2 regions of the Scandinavium sp. UTDF21-P1B genome follow, and region 2 is predicted to be linked to the other one. Evidence: predicted binding sites of a transcription regulator. Region 2 holds the regulator's gene; the other holds the start of a gene.
The links. The regulator Fur, encoded in region 2, represses iron uptake genes when iron is present. The targets are predictions, from matches to a motif close to ATAATAATGAGAACNACTATCAA.
Positions count from the first base shown of each region.

Region 1: feoA (ferrous iron transporter A) is a predicted target of Fur. The motif match lies at 4,183-4,205, and genes of this name have one in related genera.

Region 1 covers NZ_JBFLVD010000018.1:231,280-246,435, forward strand. The annotation lists gene bioH (pimeloyl-ACP methyl ester esterase BioH) at 25-789, shown strand; gene AB1287_RS16200 (YdgH/BhsA/McbA-like domain containing protein) at 923-1,192, shown strand; gene feoC ([Fe-S]-dependent transcriptional repressor FeoC) at 1,250-1,486, opposite strand; gene feoB (Fe(2+) transporter permease subunit FeoB) at 1,497-3,818, opposite strand; gene feoA (ferrous iron transporter A) at 3,848-4,075, opposite strand; gene AB1287_RS16220 (Tex family protein) at 4,428-6,758, opposite strand; gene greB (transcription elongation factor GreB) at 6,858-7,331, opposite strand; gene ompR (osmolarity response regulator transcription factor OmpR) at 7,558-8,277, shown strand; gene envZ (two-component system sensor histidine kinase EnvZ) at 8,274-9,626, shown strand; gene AB1287_RS16240 (PLP-dependent aminotransferase family protein) at 9,692-11,173, opposite strand; gene AB1287_RS16245 (4-aminobutyrate--2-oxoglutarate transaminase) at 11,288-12,553, shown strand; gene AB1287_RS16250 (branched-chain amino acid ABC transporter substrate-binding protein) at 12,759-13,856, shown strand; gene panM (aspartate 1-decarboxylase autocleavage activator PanM) at 14,043-14,426, opposite strand; gene livK (high-affinity branched-chain amino acid ABC transporter substrate-binding protein LivK) at 14,849-15,156, shown strand, end outside.
Region 2 covers NZ_JBFLVD010000008.1:174,268-189,423, forward strand. The annotation lists gene glnS (glutamine--tRNA ligase) at 1-871, shown strand, start outside; gene chiP (chitoporin ChiP) at 1,269-2,681, shown strand; gene chiQ (ChiQ/YbfN family lipoprotein) at 2,732-3,067, shown strand; gene fur (ferric iron uptake transcriptional regulator) at 3,156-3,608, opposite strand; gene fldA (flavodoxin FldA) at 3,923-4,453, opposite strand; gene ybfE (LexA regulated protein) at 4,603-4,896, opposite strand; gene ybfF (esterase) at 5,028-5,792, opposite strand; gene seqA (replication initiation negative regulator SeqA) at 5,966-6,520, shown strand; gene pgm (phosphoglucomutase (alpha-D-glucose-1,6-bisphosphate-dependent)) at 6,545-8,185, shown strand; gene potE (putrescine-ornithine antiporter) at 8,323-9,636, opposite strand; gene speF (ornithine decarboxylase SpeF) at 9,633-11,831, opposite strand; gene speFL (leader peptide SpeFL) at 12,087-12,191, opposite strand; gene kdpE (two-component system response regulator KdpE) at 12,498-13,175, opposite strand; gene kdpD (two-component system sensor histidine kinase KdpD) at 13,172-15,156, opposite strand, start outside.

The DNA.
Region 1 (15,156 bases), on a different contig from region 2:
TTCGAAGAATGAGAACAATAACGGATGAAAGACATCTGGTGGCAAACCAAAGGCGAAGGAAAGAGTCATCTTGTGCTGCTGCACGGATGGGGGCTGAACGCGGAGGTGTGGGATTGCATAACGCCGGAACTGAGCTCGCATTTCACGCTGCATCTGGTGGATTTGCCGGGCTTCGGGCGAAGCACTGGTTTTGGGGCGTTATCCCTTGAAGAGATGACCCGTCTGGTTCTGGCGAAAGCCCCTGAAAAAGCGATTTGGCTAGGCTGGAGCCTCGGAGGGCTGGTTGCGAGCCAGGCAGCGCTGACGGCACCCGATCGCGTGCAGGCGCTGGTTACCGTCGCGTCGTCCCCGTGCTTTACCGCTCACGATAACTGGCCGGGCATCAAGCCTGATGTGCTGTCGGGTTTTCAGCGCCAGCTTAGCGAAGATTTTCAGCGCACGGTGGAGCGTTTTCTGGCCTTGCAAACGCTGGGAACCGAAAGTGCCCGGCAGGACGCCCGCAGGTTGAAAAGTGCCGTGCTGGCACTGCCAATGCCTTCGGTGGAGGTGCTGAATGGTGGGCTGGAGATCCTGAAAACCGCCGACCTGCGTGAGGCATTAAGCGGCCTGACGTTGCCGTTCCTGCGGCTCTATGGTCACCTTGACGGACTGGTGCCGCGAAGGGTGGTCCCGCTGCTTGACGAGCTGTGGCCTCAGAGCCGTTCAATCGTTTTTCCTAAAGCGGCGCATGCCCCATTTATTTCGCATTCGTCCCTCTTTGTTAATTCATTGTTAACCTTAACATCATAGAAAATCTGAATTTTTCCTTCTCAGTTGGCAAAAGTCTGCATCCTCAACAATACTCATTTCAGGTTGCGGCAGGTCGCCTGCCGAACTGGATGCAGGTATGAAATGACCAATAAAATCTATGGAGAGTATGGCTATGAAACTTGTGAAGGGTATTGTTACCGCTCTGGTTATGGGATCGATCTCTTTTGGTGCATTTGCCGCAAAGGAGATTCAGAAGGACGATGTAGCCAAAATGAACCTGACTAAAATTGGTTCAATCACGACGTCCAGAACAACCTCGCCGATGGATGCGAAGAGAGATCTGTCGAAGAAAGCCGATGAGCTGGGCGGCCAATATTTTGTCGTCATTGCTGGCGAAAAGAATGAGAAAACCGTTCACGCGAACGCCGACGTTTACAAATAAGTCAGCGAGCACAGATAAGTAAAAAGCGGGCCTCTGGCCCGCTTCTTCATTTCTGACTTACTGCAACACCCACCATTCACGCAGGCAGGCTTTGCCTTCCGGGCAGCTTCTGCAACTGCCGCTCAGACAATCATTCGGCTCTTCGGCCACACGTTTTGCTTTACCCATGGCTTCCATGCGCATCAGCATGGCGTCAATCATCGGCTGCGGCGTGTGCAGCACGCGACTCAGCTGTTGTGCCTCCATGCGGCCCTGTAAAGCCAATATATCCCGCAGTTCAATCATTGAGGCCATCGTATGCTCCTTAGTGGCAGTCGCCAGCCGGACTGCTGCAGCAGCTTTCGACGGTTTTACGCGTTGCCAGCAGATTCACATTCACGCGGCTGCGGGCGCGGCGCAGCATGCCAAGCACCACTACGTTAAACAAGACCACCGCCAGAATGCAGACCAGGCTATAGCGCGGATGCTGCTGGAAGCTCGATACCTGATAGAACAACGTGGACAGCGAGTAGGCGATATTCAGCCCCCACAGGACGGAGAAGCCCATCCAGCCGCGGCTCGATTCGCGGGCAATCGCGCCCATCACCGAGATGCACGGAATATAGAGCAGGACGAAAATCAGGTAGCTGTAAGCTGCCGCTGCGCTGCCGAATTTGCTGCTCATCACGCCCATTGCGCCCGTTGCCATTTCACCGTCGCCTTTACTGGCTTCAATCGGGTTGGCCAGTACGCTCAGGCTGAAGGTATCTTTCAGGCTCTGCCAGGTTTCCTGTGCGGCGCCGCCCAGTTCATCGAGCAGGTTAAACTCCGCAGGGTTGAACTCTTCCTGCTGGATGTTTTCAGCGGTGTAGAGGGTGTTCAGCGTGCCCACAACCACTTCTTTCGCCATCGCGCCGGTGAACAAGCCGACGGTGGCCTGCCAGTTATCTTCGTGAACGCCAATGGGTTTAAACAGCGGGGTAATCACCTGGCTGACGGAGGCCAGCGCTGAATCATTAATGTTATCCGCGGCTTTACCGCTCAGCGTGAAGCTGTTCAGTGCGCTAAGGAAAATACTGACGATAACGATGACTTTACCGGCGCGCAGGACGAAGCCTTTCAGGCGCTGCCAGGTCTGGATTATCAGGCTTTTCAGATGCGGAACGTGGTAAACCGGCAGCTCCATCACGAACGGCGACGCTTCGCCGCGCATGATGGTGTGCTTAAGCATCAGTCCGGTGAGGATAGCCATCACGATGCCGAGAACGTAAAGCGAGAACACGGCCAGCGCGCCTTCCTGCCCGAAGAACGCCGCCGCGAAGACCGCGAAAATCGCCAGGCGAGCGCCACAGGACATAAACGGCGCCATCATGATGGTCATAAGGCGTTCACGCGGTGCATCGAGCGTGCGCGCGCCCATTACCGACGGCACGTTACAGCCGAAGCCGACAATTAACGGGACGAATGATTTGCCCGGCAGGCCAAGCGACTGCATCAGGCGATCCATAACGAAGGCCGCACGGGCCATGTAGCCGGAATCCTCAAGGAAGGAGAGGAACAGATACATCATCCCAATTTGTGGTACCAGCGGCAGCACGGTGTTGATGCCGCCGCCAAGCCCCTGGGCGAGGAAAATCGTCAGCCACTCCGGGAAGTGCAGCGTTGCACCGAGCCACTGAATGCCGTGGATGAAAATCGCCACCGAGCCGGCATCGAAAATCGGCTGAAGGGCACCGCCGATGTTGATCGCCAGCAGGAACATCAGGTACATGACGAACAGGAAAATCGGCAGGCCCAGGAAACGATTAAGAATGACTTTGTCGACGGCGGTGGTGAAACGGCTTGGTTCGGCGGTTAGCGTGTTGCTCACCACGTCGCACACCGCAGCGATGGACTGATAGCGGGCGTCTGCAATGTGCAATGCCGGGTCGTCCATTTCCGTATTCAGGCGCTGTATCGCTTCGGCAAGCTGCTGCTGCGCGGCGCCGCCGGCGTAGGCCAGGCTGTAGATATCGCCTTCCAGCATTTGCAGGCCCAGCCAGTGGCGCTGCCTGGACGGCATGGCCTGAGGCATCATTTCGGCCAGTTCAGCGGATTCACGCAGCAAAGGCTGCGCGTACTGAACCAGTTCTACATCGTCATTGCGCTGGTGGCGGTCAATCGCCATTTTCAGCGCCTCGATACCGCGTCCGCGCGTGGACACCAGCGGAATAACCGGGCAGCCCAGACGTTTTGCCAGCGCGTCCACCTCAATGCGGATTTGCTGCTTTTCAGCAATATCGAGCATGTTCAGCGCGACGACGCACGGAATGCCGAGCTCCAGCAGCTGCAGCGTCAGGTAGAGGTTACGCTCCAGGTTGGAGGCGTCGACCACGTTAATCAGCAGGTCGGCATCGCCACTCAGAATATAGTGGCAGGCAATCTGTTCATCGAGCGAAGTTTGTGAGGAAATTGTCGTGAGAGAATAAGTTCCCGGCAGGTCGACCAGCGTCACCTGATTATCGGTGGTGGTAAACTGGCCTTCTTTACGCTCGACCGTTACGCCTGCCCAGTTACCTACACGCTGGCGTGCGCCGGTCAGCTGATTAAATAAGGTGGTCTTCCCGGAATTCGGGTTGCCAATTAATCCGATGGTTAATTTCTTCATTTTTCAGGACTCTCGGTGTCTGGCAGGAATTAACGGGGCAGCGTTTCAATTTCAATTAACGCAAGGTCTTTCTTACGTAATACGAGGCTGACGCGACGCGTTTCAATATGAACCGGATCGCCGAGCGGGGCGACGCGTACGACATGAAAGGACGAACCCGGCAGCATGCCGAGCGAAAGGAGTTTCTGCCGATAGGCCGGGCTGATATCGCGCGAAAACCCGGTGATCTTCCACGTGCTGTCTGGAGTGAATTGCATAAAGCCTGCTTGTGTCGTTAACCGAAAAATTCATTCACGCGTGCGGGGGCAGCGCGTAAAACCAACGATGATGCGAACAGGAAAAGGATAAAATATCTACAGTGACGATGATAATGAGAATGGTTTCCACCTTCAATCAATAAAATGTCAACAGATGTTCAGGACGTGAATAATTCATCCGGTGTTGACATGGCTCAATATTTATTGCGGCGGAAAGTGTTTTGCAAAATGCAGAATTGTTACCAAAGTGAAAATAAATGCTTTGATAATTCACCAAAGGGTAAAAAATTAGGGTGTTCCTGAGTTGAAATAAAAAGGCCCTCTGAAATAAGAGGGCCAGATAATATCAGGCTTATTTTTTCTTCATTGCCGCCGCGAGAGCGTCCATCATCGCGCTGTTGCCGGCAGGCTGCGCGTCACGCCCGCGAGGCTTCGCTGCTTTCGCTGCCGGACGGCCGTTTTGTTCACGATTGCTGCCGCCATTACCGCGGCGAGCGTTGGTATCGCCCGGTTGCTCATCAAGACGCATGGTCAGCGCGATGCGCTTACGCTGCAGATCGACCTCCAGCACTTTGACCTTCACGATGTCGCCCGCTTTCACGACGGTGTGCGGGTCTTCAACGAATTTGTCGGCCAGTGACGAAATATGAACAAGGCCGTCCTGATGCACGCCGATGTCCACAAAGGCGCCAAAGTTAGTCACGTTGGTGACCGCACCTTCGAGCACCATGCCCGGCAGCAGATCGTTCATCGTTTCCACGCCGTCGGCAAACTTCGCCGTTTTGAACTCAGGACGCGGGTCACGGCCTGGCTTCTCCAGCTCTTTGATGATGTCGGTGACCGTCGGCAGGCCGAAACGCTCGTCGGTAAAATCGACGGCTTTCACGTTGCGCAGTTCGCTGCTGTTACCCATCAGATCCTTCAGCGCCTGATGCGTGGCGGCGAGAATGCGTTCCACTACCGGATAGGCTTCCGGGTGAACGGTTGAGGCATCGAGCGGGTTGTCGCCGTGGTTGATGCGCAGGAAGCCCGCGCACTGCTCAAAGGCTTTCGGCCCGAGGCGGCTCACCTTCAGCAGCTGCTGGCGGTTCTGGAACTGACCGTTTTCATCACGCCAGGCCACGATGTTCTGCGCCATCATGCGCGTCAGGCCCGCCACGCGGGTCAGCAGCGGCACGGAAGCGGTGTTCAGATCCACGCCAACGGCGTTCACGCAGTCTTCTACTACCGCATCCAGCTTGCGCGCCAGCTGTGACTGGCTGACGTCGTGCTGATACTGGCCCACGCCGATGGATTTCGGATCGATCTTAACGAGTTCGGCCAACGGATCCTGCAAGCGACGGGCAATGGACACTGCACCACGGATGGAAACGTCCAGGTCCGGGAACTCCAGTGCTGCCAGTTCAGAAGCGGAGTAAACCGAAGCGCCCGCTTCGCTAACGATCACTTTCTGCGCGGTCACTTTCGGGAACTGCTTCTGCACGTCGAGGTAGAAACGCTCGGTTTCACGTGACGCGGTGCCGTTACCAATTGCCACCAGTTCGACGTTATGTTTTTCACATAGCGCTGCCACAGCAACCGCGGCTTTTGCGGCCTGGCCGGTGTGCGGGTAAATGGTGTCGGTGGCAACCAGCTTGCCGGTGCCGTCTACAACGGCGACTTTCACGCCGGTACGCAGGCCGGGATCCAGTCCCATGGTAGCGCGAAGGCCAGCAGGTGCCGCCATCAGCAGGTCGTGCAGGTTACGGGCAAAAACGTTAATCGCTTCATCTTCTGCGCGTTCGCGCACGGTGCCCATCAGTTCGGTTTCAAGGTGCATCAGCACTTTGATACGCCATGTCCAGCTCACCACGCCTTTGCGCCAGCTGTCCGCCGGGGCATTGTTCAGGCGCAGGCCGAGATGGTCAGCAATAATTTGTTCGCAGTGGCTCTCTTTTGGTGGTTCATCGAACTGCGGATCGGCATTCAGCGCCAGTTGCAGGATGCCTTCGTTGCGGCCACGGAACATCGCCAGCGCGCGGTGGGAAGGGGCGGTGGCAATCGGCTCGTGGTGGTCAAAGTAGTCGCGGAATTTCGCACCTTCCTCCTCTTTGCCGCTGACCACGGTCGCGACGAGATGGGCGTTCTTCCACAGGTAATCACGCACTTTTGCCAGCAGCTGTGCGTCTTCCGCGAAGCGTTCCATCAGGATGTAGCGCGCGCCGTCGAGGGCGGCTTTGGTATCGGCAACGCCGTTGTCGGCATTGATAAACTTCGCGGCTTCGTCTTCCGGCGAATGCGACGGCTCGTTCCACAGCAGATCGGCCAGCGGCTCCAGGCCTGCTTCAATCGCAATCTGCCCGCGGGTGCGGCGTTTAGGTTTGTAGGGCAGATAAAGGTCTTCGAGCTCGGTTTTGCTGAGCGTGCCGTTGATGGCTTTAGCCAGGTCGTCGGTCAGTTTGCCCTGCTCATCAATCGACTTCAGAATCGACTGGCGACGCTCTTCCAGCTCGCGCAGGTAGCCCAGACGGGTTTCCAGGTTACGCAGCTGCGTGTCATCAAGACCGCCGGTGACTTCCTTACGATAGCGTGCAATAAACGGCACGGTGTTCCCTTCATCAAGCAGGCGAACGGCAGCTTCTACCTGTTCGTTTCTGGCCTGAAGTTCACCCGCAATAATGCGGCAGAGCGAATCTTTCATCATGGCAATATTCATCTGGTGGAGTAAAAACAGGGGATAGTTATACGGATTGAGGGGCGAAAATGCCATCCCTCAACCCGTAATCAGAGTGTTCCGGGCGAGTTATTTGACGTACTCGATCTCGTTGACGTACCAGGTTGCTTCCCCGCCGGGCGTCTGTACCAGCGCCAGGTCGCCGACCTCTTTTTTCAGCAGCGCGCGGGCCATCGGCGAGTCGATAGAGATGTAATCTTTGCGGCCAAAGATCTCGTCATAGCCAACGATGCGAAAGCGCTTGGTATCGCCGTCGTCGTTTTCAATTTCGACCCAGGCACCAAAGAACACCTTGCCTTCCTGCTGCGGCGAATAATCGACAATTTTCAAATTTTCCAGGCACTTGGTCAGGTAACGAACCCGACGGTCGATCTCGCGCAGGCGTTTTTTGTTGTACTGATAATCAGCATTTTCGCTGCGATCGCCGAGGCTTGCCGCCCAGGTGACTTTTTTGGTGACTTCAGGACGTTCTTCGCGCCAGAGATAATCCAGCTCTTTCTTTAACTTCTCGTACCCTTCACGGGTGATTAGCGGCGTTTTCATTGTGATGCTACCTTGTGACTACCTGAGCTTGCGCACATTTTGCCTCACAGAACATCACAGGGGGTTAAAAAAGCGTATTCTGTGATGAAATGTACAGATAAGCTGCTGTTAAATATGCTTTGTAACAATTTCGGCTAGAATTTATACCAGATTTCACTGGAGCCTGGCCCGGGCTTTTTTGAGAATACGCACTCATATTGTTACGAACCTTCTGGGAGTAAAAACAATGCAAGAGAATTATAAGATTCTTGTTGTGGATGACGACATGCGCCTGCGTGCGCTGCTCGAGCGTTATCTGACCGAGCAAGGCTTCCAGGTTCGCAGCGTCGCTAACGCCGAACAAATGGACCGCCTGCTGACCCGTGAATCCTTCCACCTGATGGTGCTGGATCTCATGCTGCCTGGCGAAGATGGTCTTTCGATCTGCCGCCGCCTTCGCAGCCAGAGCAACCCAATGCCGATCATCATGGTAACGGCGAAGGGTGAAGAAGTTGATCGTATCGTGGGCCTGGAGATCGGCGCCGACGACTACATTCCAAAACCTTTCAACCCGCGTGAGCTGCTGGCCCGTATCCGCGCGGTGCTGCGTCGTCAGGCGAATGAACTGCCGGGCGCGCCTTCTCAGGAAGAAGCGGTGATCGCTTTCGGTAAGTTTAAGCTGAACCTTGGCACCCGTGAAATGTTCCGCGAAGATGAGCCAATGCCGCTCACCAGCGGTGAATTCGCCGTGCTGAAAGCGCTGGTCAGCCATCCGCGTGAGCCGCTCTCTCGCGATAAGCTGATGAACCTGGCGCGTGGTCGTGAGTATTCCGCAATGGAACGCTCCATCGACGTGCAGATTTCCCGCCTGCGTCGCATGGTGGAAGAAGATCCGGCGCACCCTCGCTACATTCAGACCGTGTGGGGTCTGGGCTACGTCTTCGTGCCGGACGGCTCTAAAGCATGAGGCGAATGCGCTTCTCGCCCCGAAGTTCGTTTGCCCGCACGCTGCTCTTAATCGTCACCTTGCTGTTCGTCAGCCTGGTGACGACGTATCTTGTGGTGCTGAACTTTGCGATTTTGCCGAGTCTTCAGCAGTTTAATAAGGTGCTGGCGTACGAAGTCCGTATGCTGATGACCGATAAACTGCAGCTTGAAGACGGCACTCAGCTGGTGGTGCCACCGGCGTTTCGGCGTGAGATTTACCGCGAGCTTGGCATTTCGCTTTATTCCGATGAAGCGGCAGAAGATGCCGGGCTGCGCTGGGCGCAGCATTACGAATTCTTAAGTCAGCAGATGGCACAGCAGCTGGGCGGCCCGACGGAAGTGCGCGTTGAGGTCAACAAAAGCTCGCCGGTCGTCTGGCTGAAAACCTGGCTGTCACCCAATATCTGGGTGCGCGTGCCGCTGACTGAAATCCATCAGGGCGACTTCTCGCCGCTGTTCCGCTACACCCTGGCGATTATGCTGCTGGCTATCGGGGGGGCGTGGCTGTTTATTCGTATTCAGAACCGACCCCTTGTCGACCTCGAACATGCCGCTTTACAGGTGGGCAAAGGGATTATTCCGCCGCCGCTGCGCGAATACGGCGCGTCGGAAGTGCGTTCAGTGACCAGGGCCTTCAACCATATGGCGGCGGGCGTGAAGCAGCTTGCCGATGACCGCACGCTGCTGATGGCGGGGGTGAGCCACGATCTGCGTACGCCGCTGACGCGTATTCGCCTCGCTACCGAGATGATGGGCGAGGAAGATGGTTATCTCGCCGAGTCCATCAACAAGGATATCGAAGAGTGCAACGCCATCATCGAGCAGTTTATCGACTACCTGCGCACCGGGCAGGAGATGCCGATGGAGCTGGCGGACCTCAATGCGGTGCTCGGCGAAGTGGTGGCGGCGGAAAGTGGCTACGAGCGTGAAATCGAAACGGATATGCAGCCAGGGGAAATTCCTGTGCGGATGCACCCGCTTTCGATTAAACGTGCGCTTGCCAACATGGTGGTCAACGCCGCCCGCTACGGCAACGGCTGGATCAAGGTCAGCAGTGGCAGCGAACACAACCGCGTGTGGTTCCAGGTGGAGGATGACGGCCCTGGCATCAAGCCGGAGCAGCGCAAGCACCTGTTCCAGCCGTTTGTCCGCGGCGACAGCGCGCGCAGCACCAGCGGCACCGGGCTGGGGCTGGCCATTGTGCAGCGCATTATCGACAACCATAACGGCCTGCTGGAGATTGATACCAGCAAGCGCGGCGGATTGTTGATTCGTGCGTGGCTGCCTGTACCGGTGATGCGAGCGTCCGGTAGCACTAAAGAGAGTTAACGCCCTGCCGAACTGTAGGTTGGGTAAGGCATCGCCGCCCGACACGTAAAGGAAAGCCCGACCATTTATTCCGTCGGGCTTTCGTCTTTTATACATGCCATCAGCACTTTGAATGCGCCTTCCATCTCCTCTTCACGCATTGCTGCAAAGCCCATCAACAGCCCGCGCTGGGTGGCCGCGTTCAGGTAATAGCGCGACAGAGGCCTCACGAGCACGCCTTTTTCGTTTGCCTTTTTTGCCAGCGCCACGTCGTCACAGTCAACGGCGAGCTTCAGCACCAGATGTAGCCCGGCGTTATCATTAAATTCGCTGAGCGCTTCCTTGCCGAGATAATCCGTGATGAGCCCCGCCAGCCGCTGACGCCGCCGGGCGTAGAGCAACCGCATGCGGCGAATGTGCGCGGTGTAATGCCCTTCGCGGATAAACAGCGCCAGCGCCTCCTGATCGAGCAACCTCCCGCTGCGATAGAGCTCGGCATGGGCGGTGCGCAATGCCTGCGCCAGCGGACGCGGGAGAACGACGTATCCCAGGCGCATGCCTGGCCACATCGTTTTGCTGAAGGTGCCGATGTAAATCACCGGCGCATCTTCCACCAGCCCCTGCAACGCCGGAATCGGCTGGCCGGAGAAGCGAAACTCACTGTCGTAATCGTCTTCCACAATCCAGCTGCCTGTCTGGCGGGCGAGGGCCAGCAGGCGCTGGCGACGCTCGAGGCTCATCACGCAGCCGAGCGGGTACTGGTGCGACGGCGTGACGAACATCAGGCGCGGCGGGTTGTCGCCGGGCTCGGGCGGATTCATGCCGCTGAGATCGACATCGATCGCCCGCAAATTCACACCGTTCATCTGCAATACGTTGCGAATTCCCCAGTAGGCGGGTTCTTCAATCCAGGCGCTGTCGCCGGGGTTGCACAGCATCCGTGAGACCAGGTCGATGGCCTGATGGATCCCTTCGGTGATGAGGATTTGATCCGGGCTGCATCGCACCGAGCGGGCTACGCGAAGGTACTCCATCAGCGCCTGTTGCAGTGCCAGGCTTCCGCCGGAAGGGCTATAGGAGAGCTGCATCGCCTGAGGTTTACGGCTGACGCGGGTGTGGATTTTGCGCAGCAGCGCGTGGGGAAACTCGTTGACGTCCGGCACGCCCGGCAAAAATGCGCCCCACTGGCGAGGGCTGGCGCTGCTGTGCGCCAGAAGCGCCTGACCCCGTTCAGAGAAGCTGGCGCTGGCCGGGGCGCTGCGGTGCTCTTCATGCATGCCGGTGGCGAAAAGCAGGGCATCCGGCACGGTTTTCGCCACAAAGGTGCCGCTGCCGGAGCGTGAAACAATGTAGCCTTCCGCCAGCAGCTGCTCATACACCGTCAGCACCGTGTTGCGAGACATCCGCAGCTGGCTGGCGAGATCGCGCGATGGCGGCAGTCGACTTTGCGGCGGCAGGCTGCCGTCCAGGATTGACAGGCGCACGGCGTTATACAACTTCTTGTGCAATTTATCGTCGGGTTGTTCATCCAGACGCAGCTGCAGGAGATCGCACACTAAAGAGCGCAATTGGATCCCTCAATTATTCAAAACTGGTACTCGATTATAGGACCGCTCAGGCAGTAAAACTATTGCATGTTTCAAAGTTGTTAACACAAACGAATCTGTGATGGGGTAAGGTCGATGAAAAACAATGAACTGAATCAGCGCCGTTTACAGGCGACACCGCGTGGTATTGGCGTCATGTGTGGCTTCTATGCCGAGAAAGCGGAAAACGCCACGCTGTGGGATGTGGAAGGCAACGAAGTGATTGATTTCGCGGCCGGGATCGCGGTGCTGAACACCGGTCATCGCCATCCAAAAATCGTCGCCGCGATTGAAAAGCAGCTTCAGGCGTTTACCCACACGGCCTACCAGATTGTCCCTTACGAAAGCTACGTTTCGCTGGCCGAGCGCATTAACGCTCGTGTGCCAGTGAACGGCCCGGCGAAAACAGCATTCTTCTCAACGGGTGCGGAAGCCGTTGAAAACGCGGTGAAGATTGCCCGCGCATACACCAAACGCCCGGGTCTCATCACCTTCGGCGGCGGCTTCCACGGTCGTACCTTTATGACGATGGCGCTGACCGGCAAAGTGGCGCCGTACAAAATCGGCTTTGGTCCTTTCCCGGGTTCTGTGTATCACGGCCAGTATCCGAATGCGGCCCATGGCGTGACCACGGAAGACGCGCTGAAAAGCCTGGATCGTATCTTTAAAGCGGACATCGCACCGGATCAGGTTGCGGCCATTATTCTCGAGCCCGTACAGGGTGAAGGCGGCTTCAACGTCGCACCTGCCGATTTCATGCAGGGCCTGCGTAAGCTGTGCGATACCCACGGCATTCTGCTGATTGCTGACGAAGTGCAGACCGGTTTTGCCCGTACCGGCAAGCTGTTTGCGATGGAGCATTACGATGTGAAGCCAGACCTGATGACCATGGCGAAAAGCCTGGCGGGCGGAATGCCGCTTTCTGCCGTCGCGGGCCGTGCGGAAGTGATGGATGCGCCAGCCCCGGGTGGCCTGGGTGGCACCTACGCGGGGAACCCGCTGGCGGTCGCTTCTGCGCACGCGGTGCTCGACATCATTGACGAAGAAAAACTCTGTTCCCGCGCATCCGAACTGGGTCACCACCTGGTGGAAGTGCTGAACAACGCTAAAGCTGATTGCCCTTATATCGTTGACGTACGCGCTCAGGGCTCGATGGTGGCGGTGGAGTTTAACGATCCGCAGACCGGCGCGCCGTCGCCGGAGTTTACCAAACAGGTGCAGGAGAAAGCGCTGAAAGAAGGCCTGCTGCTGCTGAGCTGTGGCGTCTACGGCAACGTTATCCGCTTCCTTTACCCTCTGACCATCCCTGAAGCCCAGTTCCGTAAGGCGCTGGAGATTATTCGACACTCCCTCAGCCGCTAATGGCTCGGCGCTCTTCGGAGCGCCTTTTTTTTGTCACGAATCTGTTACATAGCCCTCAAATTTCTGGTTCCAAAAGCAAAAAAATCGGGTATGTTTTTAGCAGAGTATGCTGCCATGGCGCGCACAGCAGACCGAAAACTGACATAAAGCGCTATATAACAACATCACAACAAAAGCACTCACCATAACAATGGGGAATCTCAGGATGAAAATGAAGGGTAAAGCATTACTGGCAGGATGTATTGCGCTGGCGTTCAGCTCAATGGCACAGGCCGACATTAAAGTGGCCGTTGTCGGCGCAATGTCCGGTCCGGTAGCGCAGTATGGCGATCAGGAATTCACCGGGGCTGAACAGGCCGTCGCCGATATTAATGCTAAGGGTGGCATCAAAGGCGAAAAAATCCAGATCGTAAAATATGACGATGCCTGCGACCCGAAACAGGCGGTAGCGGTAGCCAACAAAGTGGTTAACGACGGTATCAAATACGTGATCGGCCACCTGTGCTCCTCTTCCACCCAGCCTGCGTCTGACATCTACGAAGACGAAGGCATTCTGATGATCACCCCGGCGGCGACGGCGCCAGAGCTGACCGCCCGCGGCTACAACCTGATCCTGCGCACCACCGGTCTGGACTCCGACCAGGGCCCAACCGCCGCGAAATACATTCTGAATACTGTGAAGCCGAAGCGCATCGCGATTATTCATGACAAACAGCAGTACGGCGAAGGCCTGGCCCGCTCCGTTCAGGATGCGCTGAAGGGCAAAGCCAACGTGGTGTTCTTTGACGGTATCACCGCGGGTGAGAAAGATTTCTCCACGCTGGTGGCGCGCCTGAAAAAAGAGAACATCGATTTCGTTTACTACGGTGGTTATCACCCGGAAATGGGTCAGATCCTGCGCCAGTCTCGTGCAGCAGGCCTGAAAACCCAGTTCATGGGCCCGGAAGGCGTGGCGAACGTATCGTTGTCTAACATCGCGGGTGATTCTGCCGAAGGTCTGCTGGTGACCAAGCCGAAGAACTACGATCAGGTTCCGGCGAACAAACCTGTTGTGGATGCGATTAAGGCGAAGAAACAGGATCCAAGCGGTGCGTTCGTATGGACCACCTATGCGGCGCTGCAGTCACTGTCTGCCGGTCTGAACCAGAGCGACGATCCGGCGAAAATCGCCGAGTGGCTGAAGGCGAATAAAGTCGACACCGTCATGGGGCCGCTGACCTGGGATAAGAAAGGCGACCTGAAGGGTTTTGAGTTCGGCGTGTTTACCTGGCATGCCAACGGCACCGCGACCGACGCGAAATAAACAGCAAACGGCAACCTCTGGTTGCCGTTTTAGTGTTTGCACCCTCTCCCTCTGGGAGAGGGTCGGGGTAAGGGCATCAGACAACTCAGAACCCCTCTCCCGCAGGGAGAGGGAACCGGGCGGAGCTGATTAGGTATTCCCCCTGGACATGTAGGCCGGATAAGCGTCAGCGCCATCCGGCATTTTTTACCGCTTTTCCCATCCATTTCCCCGGGCCGTAAAGCCGATCGCCTGCATAAAAGCCGCCATCGCGTTGCGGTCTTCAACGCCGACGTCCGCCATCCACCAGCTGCTGATGTCAGGGTTTGTCCGGAGCACTTCTTCTATCAGATACTGCCCAACGCCACGGCGGCGCGTAATATCCCGAATGCGCAGGGAATCCAGTGCGCCCTGATTTTCTTTCATCGTGACGCGTACCGCGCCCAGCAGCCTTTCGTTAAAGCGTGCGGCGTAGATCCGGTGTTCCTCATCCATCTGCAAAGACGCGGCGGTGTACTCCGGCCAGATCTTACCCAGATCGATAATGTCCTGTTCGCTGAGTGCCGTCAGTCTGATGATCGTCAGTTTCATGTGAAGCCATCCTTAAAAATATTTTGCCCTGAGTTTATCGAATTTCTCGATCAACCGATTTCTATTTTCATGCTGAATGACAGGGGATTCGTTTTCATCGCCAAACGGTAGCAGAGCAATGCATCAGGGATCGAAAAACAGGCAGGATTTTACCCTGAAAGGTAGTGATTTATTCGGCTCTTTGTACCCTTATTTTATGCTGAAAACCGCGCTTATTTTTGTTTATCTCCGACAAAATACAGAATATTATCTTTGCTTAATCGACTGAAAAATAGAGATTTTAGTCAGATTGATGGCAAAAAGCATCGCTAAACCATTAAAGAGACTGGCAAAAATAGCGAAGTGCGATAAAAGTACAGAATGCTTTTTAACCAGAAAAATACAAAATTTATACAAATTACATCACGAGTGGGGACTGAATAATGAAACGGAATGCAAAAACATTGATTGCGGGAATGGTTGCGTTGGCAATGACGCAGTCTGCTTTCGCAAAAGACATTAAGGTTGCGGTGATTGGCGCGATGTCCGGCCCGGTCGCACAGTGGGGCGACATGGAATTCAACGGCGCGCGCCAGGCGATCAAGGACATCAACGCCAAAGGTGGGATCAAAGGCGACAAGCTGGTTGCCGTGGAATATGACGACGCCTGCGATCCAAAACAGGCCGTGGCGGTTGCCAACAAAGTGGTTAATAACGGCATTAAATACGTGATCGGCCACCTCTGCTCTTC
Region 2 (15,156 bases):
ATACACCGTGATGTCCAAGCGTAAGCTGAACCAGCTGGTCACCGACAAGCATGTGGAAGGCTGGGATGACCCGCGTATGCCAACTATTTCAGGCCTGCGTCGTCGTGGCTACACCGCAGCGTCCATCCGTGAATTCTGTAAGCGTATCGGCGTCACCAAACAGGATAACACCATCGAAATCGCGTCGCTGGAATCCTGCATTCGTGAAGATCTGAACGAGAACGCACCGCGCGCGATGGCCGTTATCGATCCGGTTAAGCTGGTTATCGAAAACTACCAGGGCGAAGGCGAAATCGTCACCATGCCGAACCATCCGAGCAAACCGGAAATGGGCAGCCGTGAAGTGCCGTTCAGCCGTGAAATCTGGATCGATCGCGCTGACTTCCGCGAAGAAGCGAACAAGCAGTACAAGCGTCTGGTGATGGGTAAAGAAGTGCGTCTGCGCAATGCCTACGTGGTGAAAGCGGAACGCGTTGAGAAAGATGCAGAAGGCAATATCACCACTATTTTCTGCACTTACGATGCCGACACCCTGAGCAAAGATCCGGCCGATGGCCGTAAAGTGAAAGGCGTTATTCACTGGGTGAGCGCACAGCATGCGCTGCCGGTTGAAATTCGTCTTTACGATCGTCTGTTCAGCGTGCCAAACCCGGGTGCCGCGGAGGACTTCCTGTCCGTCATCAACCAGGACTCTCTGGTGATCAAACAGGGTTACGCTGAACCTTCCCTGAAAGCCGCTAAGGCGGGCGTTGCGCATCAGTTCGAACGCGAAGGTTACTTCTGCCTCGACAGCCGTTACAGCACCGCTGATAAGCTGGTCTTCAACCGCACCGTTGGCCTGCGCGATACCTGGGCGAAAGCGGGCGAGTAAGCTTGCTGCTTTAAGTCCTGAAAGCGTCGCTTCGTGCGGCGCTTTTTTTATGCCATTTTCGCGATGCGAAATAATCTCATTTCTGCTACTGAAACACTTATCGGCTCTGTTACATATTGCCACCTGCCCCATTTACTGGGCTGCTGACAAACCCCTGCTATTAGCGGTTCCTGCCATTTTGTCTCGCACTTGTACTTTGTAACAAAACGCAATCAAATATGTGCGCACTGTCATACTCTTGCGCATTCGTGCGGAAAAAGGATTGATAATTCGCGTCGCGAAAAATAGTCTACTGACATAGCGTCAGGCCCTTTCTGCCTCGCTACTTTTTTGCAGTGCTTATTTTATCGCTTTCGCCTTTTGCGACGGCGTTTTTAAAGTCAAAGAGGATATACACATGCGTACGTTCAGTGGCAAACGTAGTACGCTGGCGCTGGCTATTGCCGCCGTCACCGCAATGTCGGGCTGGGTTGCATCTCCGCAGGCCAGTGCAGCAGGATTCGTAGACGATTCAACGTTAACCGGCGGCATCTATTACTGGCAGCGTGAGCGTGACCGTAAAGACGTCACTGACGGTGACAAGTACAAAACCAACCTTTCTCACTCGACCTGGAACGCCAACCTCGACTTCCAGTCTGGCTTCGCCGCTGATTTCATCGGGCTTGATATCGCCGCCTTTACCGCAATCGAAATGGCCGAATCTGCCGAAAGCGGCCACCCGAACGAAATCGCGTTTTCCTCTATCAATAAGGGCTACGACGAAGACTACTCCGGTGATAAGAGCGGGATTAGCCTTTATAAAGCCGCTGCGAAATTTAAGCTTGGGCCTGCCTGGGCTCGTGCGGGTTACATTCAGCCAACCGGCCAGACGCTGTTAGCGCCGCACTGGAGCTTTATGCCTGGCACCTATCAGGGTGCTGAAGCCGGGGCGAACTTTGACTACGGTGATGCGGGCGCGCTGAGCTTCTCGTACATGTGGACCAACGAGTACAAGGCACCATGGCACCTTGAAACCGACAAGTTCTACCAGAATGACAGGAAAACCAAAGTCGATTATCTCCACTCCATCGGTGCGAAGTACGACTTTAAAAATGACCTCGTTCTGGAAGCCGCATTTGGTCAGGCGCAGGGCTTTATGGATCAGTACTTCGCCAAAGCCAGCTACAAATTCGACGTGGCCGGTACGCCACTTTCTACCAGCTACCAGTTCTATGGTGCACGTGACACCGTAGATAAAAACACCGTCAACGATATTTACGACGGTACCGCATGGTTACAGGCTCTGACCTTCGGCTACAAAGTGGCTGACGTGGTTGACCTGCGCCTCGAAGGGACATGGGTTAAGGCAGAAGGCCAGCAGGGCTTCTTCCTGCAGCGTATGACGCCAACCTATGCTTCCTCCAACGGTCGTCTGGATATCTGGTGGGATAACCGTTCCGACTTCAACGCCAACGGCGAAAAAGCCGTGTTCTTCGGCGGAATGTATGACCTGAAAAACTGGAACCTGCCAGGCTGGGCGGTGGGCGCTTCCTACGTTTACGCGTGGGATGCTAAACCGGCGGACTGGATGATCAACAGCGCAGGGCAGAAAGAGAGCATTGCCTCAAACAAAATCAAAGAGTCTTCCTACAGTCTCGATGCGATGTACACCGTCCAGGAAGGGCGCGCCAAAGGCACGCTGTTCAAGCTGCACTTCACTCAGTACGACAACCATTCAGATATCCCAAGCTGGGGCGGTGGCTACGGCAACATGTTCCAGGATGAGCGCGACGTGAAATTCATCGTTATCGCTCCGTTCACCATCTTCTGATAAGCGACGCGGCGGGCACGATGCCTGCCGCGTAACCATGAGGTCGTATCATGAAAAAATTGATTCTCGTCGCGATTATGGCGTCCGGGCTGGTGGCTTGTGCACAGCCGCAGGCACCGAAAGAAGACAGCAAGCTGAAAGCCGCCTACAGCGCCTGTATTAATACCGCGGAAGGCAATCCGGATAAGATTGAAGCCTGCCAAAGCGTGCTGGATGTGCTGAAGCAGGAGAAGGAGCACAAGCAGTTTGCCGAACAGGAAACGGTGCGCACGCTGGATTATCAGCAGTGTATCCAGGCGACCCGTACGGGTAACGATCAGGCAGTGAAGGCGCGCTGCGATAAAATCTGGCAGGAAATTCGCAGCAACAATACCCCCGCGCCGTAAGCCTTATTTCAACTCTGTTTTTGCCCCAAAATATGCCCATAAAAAAAGCCAACCGTCAGGTTGGCTTTTGCTTTTGCACGAGCGTCGATTATTTATCGGCGGCGTCGTGGGCGTGTTCATCTTCGCGGCAGTCGCCTTCAGCGCAGTGGCCGTAAAGATAAAGGCTGTGGTTAGTCAGACGAATGCCGTGCCTGGTGGCGATTTCACGCTGGCGTGCTTCAATCGAGTCATCACTGAATTCGATAACCTTGCCGCAGTCGAGGCAGATCAGGTGATCGTGGTGATGCTGCTGAGTCAGTTCGAAAACAGATTTACCGCCTTCGAAGTTGTGGCGGGTGACAATTCCGGCATCGTCGAACTGGTTCAGAACGCGATAAACCGTTGCCAGACCAATTTCCTCGCCCATATCGATCAGGCGCTTATAGAGGTCTTCCGCACTGACATGGTGATTGTCCGGCTCCTGAAGCACTTCCAGAATTTTAAGACGCGGAAGCGTGACTTTCAGGCCTGCCTTCTTTAATGCGATATTGTTGTCAGTCATGCGGAATCAGTCCTGTTGCTAGGCGATACACTTCCTTATTGGAAGTATTACTAAGAATGAATTCAGGATAATGCGTCTCATTATAGAACTGCGAAGTCTAAATGAAAACTGCAAACCCTGAGCAAAGTATGCTTTTCAGAAACGAGGCATCATCTGCAAAGCGAAACATCCGACCTCGTTAAAACAGCTGACATTGTACAGACATGTGCTCAAAAGTTAAAAATTTGTAGCGATTAATTTGATTGCTTTTATCTATTAATTTTACGGAACTTATCGCTAATACGGCGCAACCTGAGCGCTGCGCCATACGTTTATCAGGCGTTTTTGATCTCTTCGAGGTGCAGCTCTTCAGAAATCTGCTTAACCCACTTTTCAACGCGCTCAGCGGTCAGCTCCGGCTGACGGTCTTCGTCGATGGCCAGGCCCACAAAGTGATCGTCATCGGCCAGGCCTTTAGACGCTTCGAAATGATAACCCGCCGTTGGCCAGTGGCCGACGATGGTTGCGCCGCGTGGTTCGATGATGTCGCGGATGGTGCCGAGCGCATCACAGAAGTATTCTGCGTAATCTTCCTGGTCGCCGCAGCCGAACAGGGCCACCAGTTTGCCGTTGAAGTCTACCTCTTCCAGCGTCGGGAAGAAGTCGTCCCAGTCACACTGTGCTTCACCGTAGTACCAGGTCGGGATACCCAGCAGCAGAATATCGAAGCCTTCAAGATCTTCTTTGCTGCTTTTGGCAATGTCATGCACTTCAGCTACATCTTTACCAAGCTGCTTCTGAATCATCTTCGCGATATTTTCGGTATTGCCGGTGTCGCTGCCGAAGAAAATGCCTGTAATTGCCATGAGTAAAATAACCTCTTGAAACGTAATGAAATGATGGTGGAATGTTGCCCACAGATAAAGGCAATGATAGCAGGAGGAGAAGGGCGCGGGAACCGCAATCGCGCCGGACTGCACTCTCTGCTACATGAAAGTGATTTTTTGTCGGATTTTCAGACGAGTTTCTGGCTTCGCAACGCAGCCAACTGATGCATCAGTATTTCTTCAATCAGCTCGCTGCGGCTCATGTTTCTGGCTTCAGCCAGCTCGTTGAGCGCATCGACCGCTTCGTGATTGAGCTTTAGCTCAACGCGCTTGAGACCATTGCTTTTGTCGCGCTTCAGCTGATTACGCTTATTAATGCGTAACTGTTCGTCGCGCGAGAGCGGATTGGTTTTCGGCCTTCCCGGGCGACGCTCGTTTGCGAACAAATCTAATGTCGTTCGGTCCGTTTGTTCTTTTGCCATGATTCAGAGTGACTTCGGGGAAACAAGCCGCCGGACGACAGGCCCGGCGCAGATAGCGCGCAATCATACATCAGCGAAACCCCCACGCCAACGCCGGGAGCCACAATGGCGCTTGCTTGCTCGGATTTTAATCATTCCGCCAGATAGCGGCGAACAGCGCGCAGTACCGCGTCCGGTTTTTCAGCGTGGACCCAGTGCCCGGCACCGGCAATCACGTGTGCACGAGCCTGCGGGAATTGTGCCAGCAGCGTGTCGCGATACTCGGTGGTGACGTACGGAGAATTTCCGCCTGCAATAAACAGGGCAGGGTGGTCCCAGGCCGGAATCGTCTCCCAGCCGACAATATGCGGATACTGATCCCACAAAACCGGCACGTTAAAGCGCCATGCGCCACCGACGAAGGACTTCAACAGGAACTGAACCACGCCTTCTTCCTTTATATGCTGCCGCATTACTTCGGCGGCCTGCTGTCGTGTGGAAACGCCCGCTTCCGTCACCGCGTTAATCGCGGCAAAAATTTCATCGTGACGACGCACCTGATAATCCACTGGCGCAATGTCGATAGCCACCAGTTTTCCCACGCGTTCCGGTGCCAGGGCGGTAAACGCCATCACCGCCTTGCCGCCCATGGAGTGCCCAACCAGGGTGGCCTGCTCAATATCGTGAGCATCCAGCGTATCAAGTAAATCCTGAGCCATTGCCGGATAGTTCATGTCCGGGCTTCTTTCCGACAAGCCATGGTTGCGCATGTCGACTTGCAAAATATCGTGGTCGGTAACCAGGTCGCGGGCGAGGATCCCGAGGTTGTCCAGGCTGCCAAAAAGGCCGTGAACGAGGACGATGGGAGAATTAGTGTGCTGGTTTTGTGCAGATTGCGCTCGGCTGTTTAATTTCATGGCAAAGTTCTTTTTTTCGCTACGTCGGGTTAGGGTATCATGTTGAACATTCTGCCGCCCGGCTGCAACACTCAGTAGTCGTCTGAGTTTTTGCCGACACGCTATCCGCTGTTGGGTTTTGTCCCTATAATCCCAACGACTTGTATTCAGCAAAGAAATATCACTGGATTAAGATGAAAACGATCGAAGTTGATGACGAACTCTATGGCTTTATTGCCAGCCACACTAAGCACATTGGCGAGAGCGCATCCGACATTTTACGGCGCATGCTGAAAATTTCTGCCGTAGCCCAGAGTGCAGCCCCCGTTGTCAAAGAGACCCCGGCCCCGAGCGCTGCGCCGGTCGTTGCGGCGGCGGTGAAAAAAGCCTCTTCTCCGAAGGACAACGTCCGCGCCGTGCGTGAACTGCTCCTTTCTGATGAATACGCCGAGCAGAAAAAAGCGGTCAACCGCTTCCTGCTGGTGCTGACTACACTTTACTCCTTAGACAACAAAGCATTTGCCGAGGCCACAGAGTCGCTGCACGGGCGCACGCGCGTCTATTTCGCTTCCGATGAAGCGACGCTGCTGAAAAACGGCAACCAGACCAAGCCTAAGCAAGTGCCTGAAACCCCATACTGGGTGATCACCAATACCAATACCGGTCGTAAATGCAGCATGGTGGAGCACATCATGCAGTCAATGCAGTTCCCTGCGGAGCTGATTGAGAAGGTTTGCGGCACTATCTAACCCTTGCATAAGAAGGACCAGGCAATGGCAACTCATCCCCGTGCAGGCCAGCCTGCACAACAGAGTGATTTGATCAATGTCGCCCAGCTGACGTCTCAGTACTACGTGCTGAAGCCGGAAGTGGGTAACGCAGAACACGCGGTGAAATTCGGTACCTCCGGCCACCGTGGAAGTGCAGGTCGTCATAGCTTCAACGAACCGCATATTCTGGCGATTGCCCAGGCGATTGCGGAAGAGCGTGCCAAAAATGGCGTCACCGGACCGTGCTACGTAGGTAAGGATACCCACGCGCTGTCAGAGCCGGCGATCATTTCCGTACTGGAAGTGCTGGCGGCTAACGGTGTCGACGTGATCGTGCAGGAAAATAACGGCTACACGCCAACCCCTGCCATCTCTAACGCTATCCTGGTTCATAATAAGAAGGGCGGCGCGCAGGCGGACGGGATCGTTATCACGCCATCGCACAACCCACCGGAAGATGGCGGCATTAAATATAACCCGCCTAACGGTGGCCCGGCTGATACCAACGTGACCAAAGTGGTGGAAGACCGTGCCAACGCGCTGCTGGCCGATGGCCTGAAGGGCGTGAAGCGTCTCTCTCTGGATGCGGCTTATGCGTCCGGCCACATTAAAGAACAGGATCTGGTGCAGCCGTTCATTGAAGGGCTGGCGGATATCGTCGATATCAAAGCGATTCAGAAAGCCGGCCTGAAGCTGGGCGTTGATCCGCTGGGCGGTTCCGGGATTGAATACTGGAAGCGTATTGCTGAGTTCTACAAGCTCGATCTGACCATCGTTAACGATCACGTCGATCAGACCTTTCGCTTTATGCACCTCGATAAAGATGGCGCAATCCGCATGGACTGCTCCTCAGAGTGCGCGATGGCGGGCCTGCTGGCGCTGCGTGAAAAATTCGATCTGGCCTTCGCCAACGATCCGGATTATGACCGTCACGGCATTGTGACCCCCGCGGGTCTGATGAATCCAAACCACTATCTGGCCGTTGCCATCAACTACCTGTTCCAGCATCGTCCACAGTGGGGCCAGGACGTGGCCGTCGGCAAAACGCTGGTATCGTCTGCGATGATTGACCGCGTGGTGGAAGACCTGGGCCGCAAGCTGGTGGAAGTGCCAGTAGGTTTCAAATGGTTCGTTGACGGTCTGTTCGACGGCAGCTTCGGCTTCGGCGGCGAAGAGAGCGCGGGCGCGTCGTTCCTGCGCTTCGACGGCACGCCGTGGTCAACCGATAAAGACGGTATCATTATGTGCCTGCTGGCGGCTGAAATCACAGCCGTGACCGGCAAGAACCCGCAGCAGCATTACGACGAACTCGCTGATCGCTTCGGTGCGCCAAGCTACAACCGTTTACAGGCATCGGCAACCTCTGCGCAGAAAGCCGCGCTGTCAAAACTTTCCCCTGAAATGGTCAGCGCCGATACCCTGGCGGGTGACCCGATCACCGCTCGTCTTACGGCTGCGCCGGGCAACGGTGCCTCCATTGGCGGCCTGAAAGTGATGACCAAAAACGGCTGGTTTGCGGCGCGTCCTTCCGGTACGGAAGATGCGTACAAAATCTATTGCGAAAGCTTCCTCGGCGCGGAACACCGTAAGCTGATTGAGAAAGAAGCGGTAGAGATTGTCAGCGAAGTGCTGAAGAACGCCTGACGTTCAGCAATGAAACAGGCCCGGCCAGCGTTAGCGCTTCCGGGCCATTTTTTTATGCCGGGGGCAGTTCGTTTGCCCGGCCTGCAGAGTCATGCTGATTGGCAGGCCCGGTAAGCGCAAGCGCCACCGGGCATGTTTCAGCCGTGTTTATTGGTCAGCTCAAAACGAGGCGACACCAGCCCGTAGAGCGTCCAGCCCAGGAAGGTCACGATCGCGCCATACAGCATCGCTTCTTCACCTGACGAGTAGAGCGCATAGAAGCTGTACATCGCCCCAAGAAACGCCACCGCATTCGCTGCTTTCGCTTTACCCGGCGCGACCTCTGCCACTTTCTGAATAATAACCAGCGCCGCCATCGACAGAATATAAGGAATGATGTTGGTCACCACCGCCAGATTGACCAGCACGTTGAACTGGTTATTCAGCGACGGGCTAATGGTCATCAGCGACAGACCTGACTGGATGACGACAATCGCCAGCATCCCCTGAACCGGCGCTTCAGCGCGGGAGAGGCGAGAGAATATTTTCGGGAAGTAGCCTTCATCCGCCGAGGATTTGAACACCTGCGCGATGGTGAACTGCCAGCCAAGCAGAGAGCCGCAGCACGACATCACCATCAACCCCATGATGACTTTGCCCACTTCCGGGGTGAACATCTGCGCAAATGCCAGCCCGAATGGAGCAGTGGAGTTTGCCAGATCGCTGTTGGGCACAATCCCGGCGATAACGTTGGTGGAAACGATATAAATCACCGCTGCTCCGAGCGTGCCGCCGAGCACGGCAATCGGTACGTTGCGTTCCGGGTTTTCTACCACGTCGGTATTGGCACAGGCAGATTCCAGACCGAGAAACGCCCAGAGCGTCATTGCAATAGAAGAGCCTACTGCGCTAAAGAACGGAACGTGGTGCGGGTTCCAGGACTCAACGTAGAGCGTCGGGCTGAACCAGAACCAGCCAATGACGCAGAGGCCGACCACAGGAATGATCACACCCCATACGGTCACGCTGCTGATTTGGCCGGTGATGCGCGCACCGCCAAAGTTGGCAATGGTGCACAGCCACAGCACGCCAATAGTGGCGAGCCCAATCTGCAACGGGCTCAGCGTGACGCCGAACAGTTCGGTGCCGTAGCCCACGGCGGAAATGGCAATCGCCACGTTGGCAATCAGCAGCGACACGCCGTAGGTGTAGTTGGCCATAAAGTTGCCGGATTTGCCAAAAGCGTACTCCGCATAGCCGCCCATGCCGCCGGATTTACGGCTGAACATCCCGCATTTCGCGAAGGCCCATGCCAGCGCCGTGGAGCCTACCGCGGTCACCATCCAGGAGATGATCGAGATGGTGCCAACCTCGGCGAGCTTGGTCGGCAGCATGATTATCCCTGAGCCCATCATGTTAACCATGGTCAGGATGGTGAGCTGAACGACTCCCATCTTGTTAGATTTACTCATAATGTTTCCCCTTTCAGCAGCGGCTGGTGGGCGTTACGCGTTTTAATGACGTTGCACCATACCTGTTTGCGGCCATCCACTTCTGCGATGTAAACCCCTTGTAGCTCCGGTGCGAAGCCGGGCAGCAGATTGATGCCTTCCTCCAGAGCGGTGAAATAGCGCAGAACGGCACCACTCCAGATTTCACCCGGTACCACGCACAGCACACCCGGTGGATAAGGGAGCGCGCCTTCGGCAGCAATTCTTCCCTCCGCCTGCGGCAAAGAGACCAGTTCGACTTCACCGCGCAGGTAGGCGTAGTTAGCACTCTGAGGATCGATACTAACCTGTGGGAAATGCGCTTTGCGGAACATCTCTTTTTGCAGCTGCTTCACGTCATGCCGCGCGTAAAGCTGATGCATTTCCAGGCACAGCTGGCGCAGGCTGTACCCGGCGTAGCGCTGTTCGTGCTGCCGGTAAAGCGAAGGCAGCACTTCCTGAAGAGGGGCATCTTCATCGAGCAGTTTTTCAAAACGCACCAGCAGCGCAACCAGCTGCTGCAGCTTGGCCATGTCTTCGGCAGGCGTCAGCAGGAACAGAATGGAGTTGAGATCGCACTTCTCTGGGATCACGCCGTTTTCACGCAGGAAGTTGGCAAGTACGGTCGCCGGAACGCCGAAATCTTCATACTCGCCACTGGCGGTGTTGATGCCCGGCGTGGTCAGCAGCAGTTTGCACGGATCGACGAAATACTGATTCTCTGCATAGCCTTCAAATGCATGCCAGCGCTCGCCCGGAACGAAATGGAAGAAATGCAGGTTGTTAGCAATCTCTTCTGTCGGATAAGCGTGCCAGGGTTTGCCATCAACGACCGGCGGAACAAACGGGCGAAGATGATGACAGTTTTCAAGAATCAATTTACGGGCTTCAATGCCGTTGGTGACGCAATCCATCCACATGTTGCGCCCGCTCTGGCCTTCATGCATTTTAGCGTTAACGTCCAGGGCGGCAAACAGCGGATAGAACGGGCTGGTGGAGGCGTGCATCATAAAGGCGTTGTTCATCCTTTTATGCGGCACGTAGCGAGACTGACCCTTAATGTGGCTGTCTTTTTTGTGGATTTGCGAGGTTTGCGAGAAGCCAGCCTGCTGCTTATGCACGGACTGAGTCACCATGATCCCCGGATCGTTTTCATCCAGCTCCAGCAGAAGCGGCGAGCAGTCGGCCATCATTGGAATAAACTGCTCGTAGCCGACCCACGCTGAATCAAACAAAATGTAGTCGCACAGATGCCCAATCTTATCGACCACCTGGCGGGCGTTATAAATGGTGCCGTCGTAGGTGCCCAGCTGAATAACCGCCAGGCGGAACGGCCGGGCTTCACGGGCTCGCTGCGGGGCAACTTCGCTAATCAGCTCCCGCAGATAGCGCTCTTCAAAGCAGTGGGCGTCGATGCCGCCAATAAAGCCGTAGGGATTACGGGCGGTTTCCAGATACACCGGCGTGGCACCCGCCTGCAACAGCGCGCCGTGGTGGTTAGATTTGTGATTATTACGGTCAAACAGCACCAAATCACCTGGCGTCAGCAGCGCGTTAAGCACCACTTTGTTTGAGGAAGATGTCCCGTTGAGAACGAAGTACGTTTTATCGGCATTAAAGACTTTCGCCGCATGCTGCTGCGCCACGCACGGCGCGCCCTCGTGGATGAGAAGGTCGCCCATCGCCACGTCAGCGTTGCAGAGGTCTGAACGAAACAGCGTCTCGCCAAAGTACTCTACAAACTGGTTACCTGCCGGATGACGACGGAAAAATTCTCCGCCCTGATGCCCCGGACAGTCGAATGCGCTGTTGCCCTGGTTGACGTAGTCGACCAGCGCGCGGAAAAACGGCGGACGAAGTTGGGTTTCGTATTTGTTTGCTGCGGCTTCCAGCTGGCGGCCGTAGAATTCGCTACGAGCTTCATCGTGCTCAAAGACGCCATGAATGCGGGCCAGCGTTTCCGCAGGTACGATCTCTTCTTTATTAATGGCGATAAACACCGGCAGGTTATAGCCCGTCGCTGCAATATCGTCGAGTTTTCCCTCTGCAATATCGTTAAGGGATAATACCGCGGCGGCGACATCAATAAATTTAGTTCCGTGGGTGTCAATAATAGCGCGTGTGGTTGTGAAACAATCAGGGCAGGAAGCGCTGACGGCAATTTTTAATTCAGACATTTTTCATCTCTTTAATTTCAGGAAATAGCAGGCCCTCAGCTTCCGGGAAAGGAAACTGAATGCTCCGGTGAATAAGCCATAGCTGTCCGCTGATAATAAAATCAGGGCAGGACATATTCGGATAATATAAATCCCTCCGGCCCGGTTGCCGGAAATGCAGGGTTTATCAGGGTGAGCGCAGCGAGCGGCAGGAAAAAGCCTGTCGGTTCAGGGAGTCAGGAAAGACCTGTATGCTGAGCGCCCGACGTCAGAAGACTATCGGGCGTTAAAGAAGTGAAAGTCGAAGCTATTGCGGTGGGCAAACATCATAATATGCGTTGTTCGCCGGATGTGCGGCATAATTCGGTTATTGTTTTCCATAATAAATACCTTCATAAATGTGTGAAAGCGCAGGTAGTTTATCTGCAAACGAAAAGGATTCTGTGAAGGCGATCACCATTAAGTGAATAAAGCGGCAAGATATGCTGCTATTATCGGATGTTGTTGGGATTAAATGCTGATTTGTTTATTTGTTGTAAATGGATTGTGTGTGTTTTATTCGTGAATATAATTTACGACGGAAATAATATCCAAATGGCGGAGTGAATCAGAGGGGGAATAAAGTTAGATGAGCGAATTGATACCGTGAATAACTATTCACGGTATCAGATAAAATAAGCAGAAAAATTAAAGCATAAACCGGTACCCAATCCCGGTTTCAGTGAGAAGATGCTTTGGCCTTGCCGGGTCGGCCTCCAGCTTCTGGCGTAAATGCCCCATATATATCCGCAGATAGTGGCTGTGCTCCACGGCGTTTGGGCCCCAGACCTGGCTCAGCAGCTGGCGCTGGGTGAGCACTTTTCCGTGGTTGTTCAGCAGCACTGCCAGCAGGCGAAATTCGATGGGCGTCAGGTGAATCTCTTCGCTGCCCCGCACTATGCGGCGATTAACCAGATCGACCTGAATATCAGCAAATGCAATCTCCGGCTGCTGCTGTTCCGCGCTGCCGTGGCGGCGCAGAGCGACGCGCAGTCGGGCCTGCAATTCGCCAATGCCGAACGGTTTACTGAGGTAGTCATCAGCGCCGGCATCCAGCGCGGTGATTTTATCGGTTTCTTCAGCGCGGGCGGAAAGGACAATGACCGGCACCTGGCTCCACTGGCGAAAATCACGGATGAACTCGATGCCGTCGCCGTCCGGTAAGCCTAAATCCAGAATGACCAGGTCCGGCTTGCGCGTGGCGGCTTCCAGCAGGCCACGTTGCAGCGTTTCCGCCTCAAAAACCCGCAGGCCGTCGCCCTCCAGCGCGCTGCGCAGAAAGCGACGAATAGCCTGTTCATCTTCAACGATCAGTACGTTAATCACAGTTCCTCGGGAAGTTCATCCAGTTCCGGGGGCGCGTCCAGTGGCAGCGTGATGACAAAGCTTGCCCCGCCTTCCGGGCGATTATGTGCGCTCAGCTCGCCGCCGTGCACGTCGACGATAGCCTGACAAATCGCCAGTCCGAGCCCGACGCCCGGAATGGCCGACTCTTTGTGGCCTCTGGAGAATTTAGCAAAGATTGCCTGTTCCTGACCAGCGGGGATGCCAGGGCCGGAATCCCAGACCTCAAGCTGCAACAGTGCCGGTTGAGCCTTTGCGGAAATGCCGATGGTGGCGGAAGGGCCGGCATACTTCACCGCATTTTCCAGCAGATTGATCAGCACGCGTTCAAACAGGGAGCCGTCAACGTGAATCAGGGTGAGCGGGTTGCCAAGCGCCAGCTCGATATGACGACCGCCAAGCCCCATCTCGAGGGTACGGATAGCGCTGCCGACGACTTCCTCCAGCGTGAGCCACTCCCGGCGCAGATTGAAGCCGCCGGACTGAATACGCGCCATATCCAGCAGGTTATTCACCAGGCGGGTAGTGTTGAGCACGTGCTGGCGAATTTCATTGGCCTGGGGTGCGTGCTTTGAACCTTCCGTCGCCAGGTCGAGAGTCAGTATTTCTGCCTGGCCGAACAGAACGGTCAGCGGCGTGCGCAGGTCGTGAGAAAGTGCCGCCAGCAGGGAGTTGCGGAGGCTTTCCCGTTCACTCGCCAGGCGGGATTGTTCTTCACTGGCGGTCAGCGCGAGACGCTCTAGGGCGCTGGCGACCAGCAGCGTACAGGTTTCCAGCAGGCGCTGCTGTTCGGGGATCATCAGCTGGCGCAGGTTGCCCGGTTCCACCACCACCACGCCGTGCGTTTTTTCCGCTGTTTTTAGCGGCAGGATCAGGTAAGGCACGCCAGGCAGTGTGTCGGTGCCTGCACCCGCGGGCTGGCCTTTGTCGAAGCTCCAGCGGGCAATGGCTTCATCCCATGGCGTGATGCCGTCGCCGTCGGTCAGGCCGTGAAGATGGCCTTCAGCATTGGGCAACAGGACCTGGCTACGGGCATGAAAGGTGGAATGAATAAATTGTTCGCTGGTGCGGGCGATATCCAGCTGCGTACGCCCGGTTGCCAGCGCCTTCGACATCTCATACAGATGCCGAGTGCGCTGTTCCCGATAGCGTGCCACGCGGGCCTGGTAGCGTACTCCGGCGGTCAGATTACCGATCACCAGCCCGACGGTCAGCATCACGCCGAAGGTCAGGATGTACTGCACGTCGGACACGGCGAGCGTGCCGCGTGGGGCGACAAAGAACAGATCAAAGCTGATGACGTTGAGAATGGTCGCCAGCACAGACGGCCAGCGTCCGTAAAACAGCGCCACGATAACCACGCCCAGCAGGTAGATCATCACCAGGTTAGCGGCTTCAAACGCCATCATGAAATGGCTGGCGAACAGGGTGATGAAAGCACAGAGCGCTACGGCAACGACGCAGCCGCGAAGCTGTACGCGCCAACGGTCTAACCACGGACGGCTGTCCGTGCTGCGGGCAGTGTTGCCGGTTGCATTCTCTTCCAGCGCGACGATCACCAGATCGAGATCCGGGGCGCGGCGGGCGAGCCTGTCGGCAAAGGATTCACGACTCCACCAGCGGCGCTGGCTGCGGCGGCCAATAATGATTTTGCCGAGGTTGTGTTCGCGGGCATAGCGCAGAATGGCTTTGTCTTCTGCCGGGTCGGAGAGAGTGGCGGTTTCTGCGCCTAATTCCTGAGCCAGACGTAAAGCCGACAGAATATTGCGCCGTTGGTTTTCAGGCAAACGGTGAAGACCGGGCGTTTCGACATACACTGCGTGCCAGGCCGTGCCAAACTTGGCGGCCAGACGCGCAGCGGTGCGAACCAGTTTTTCATTCCCGCCGCTATGCCCGACGCACAGCAGAATGGCATCGCGGGTATGCCAGACTTTTTCCTCGCCCTGCCTGTCGCGCCAGGCGC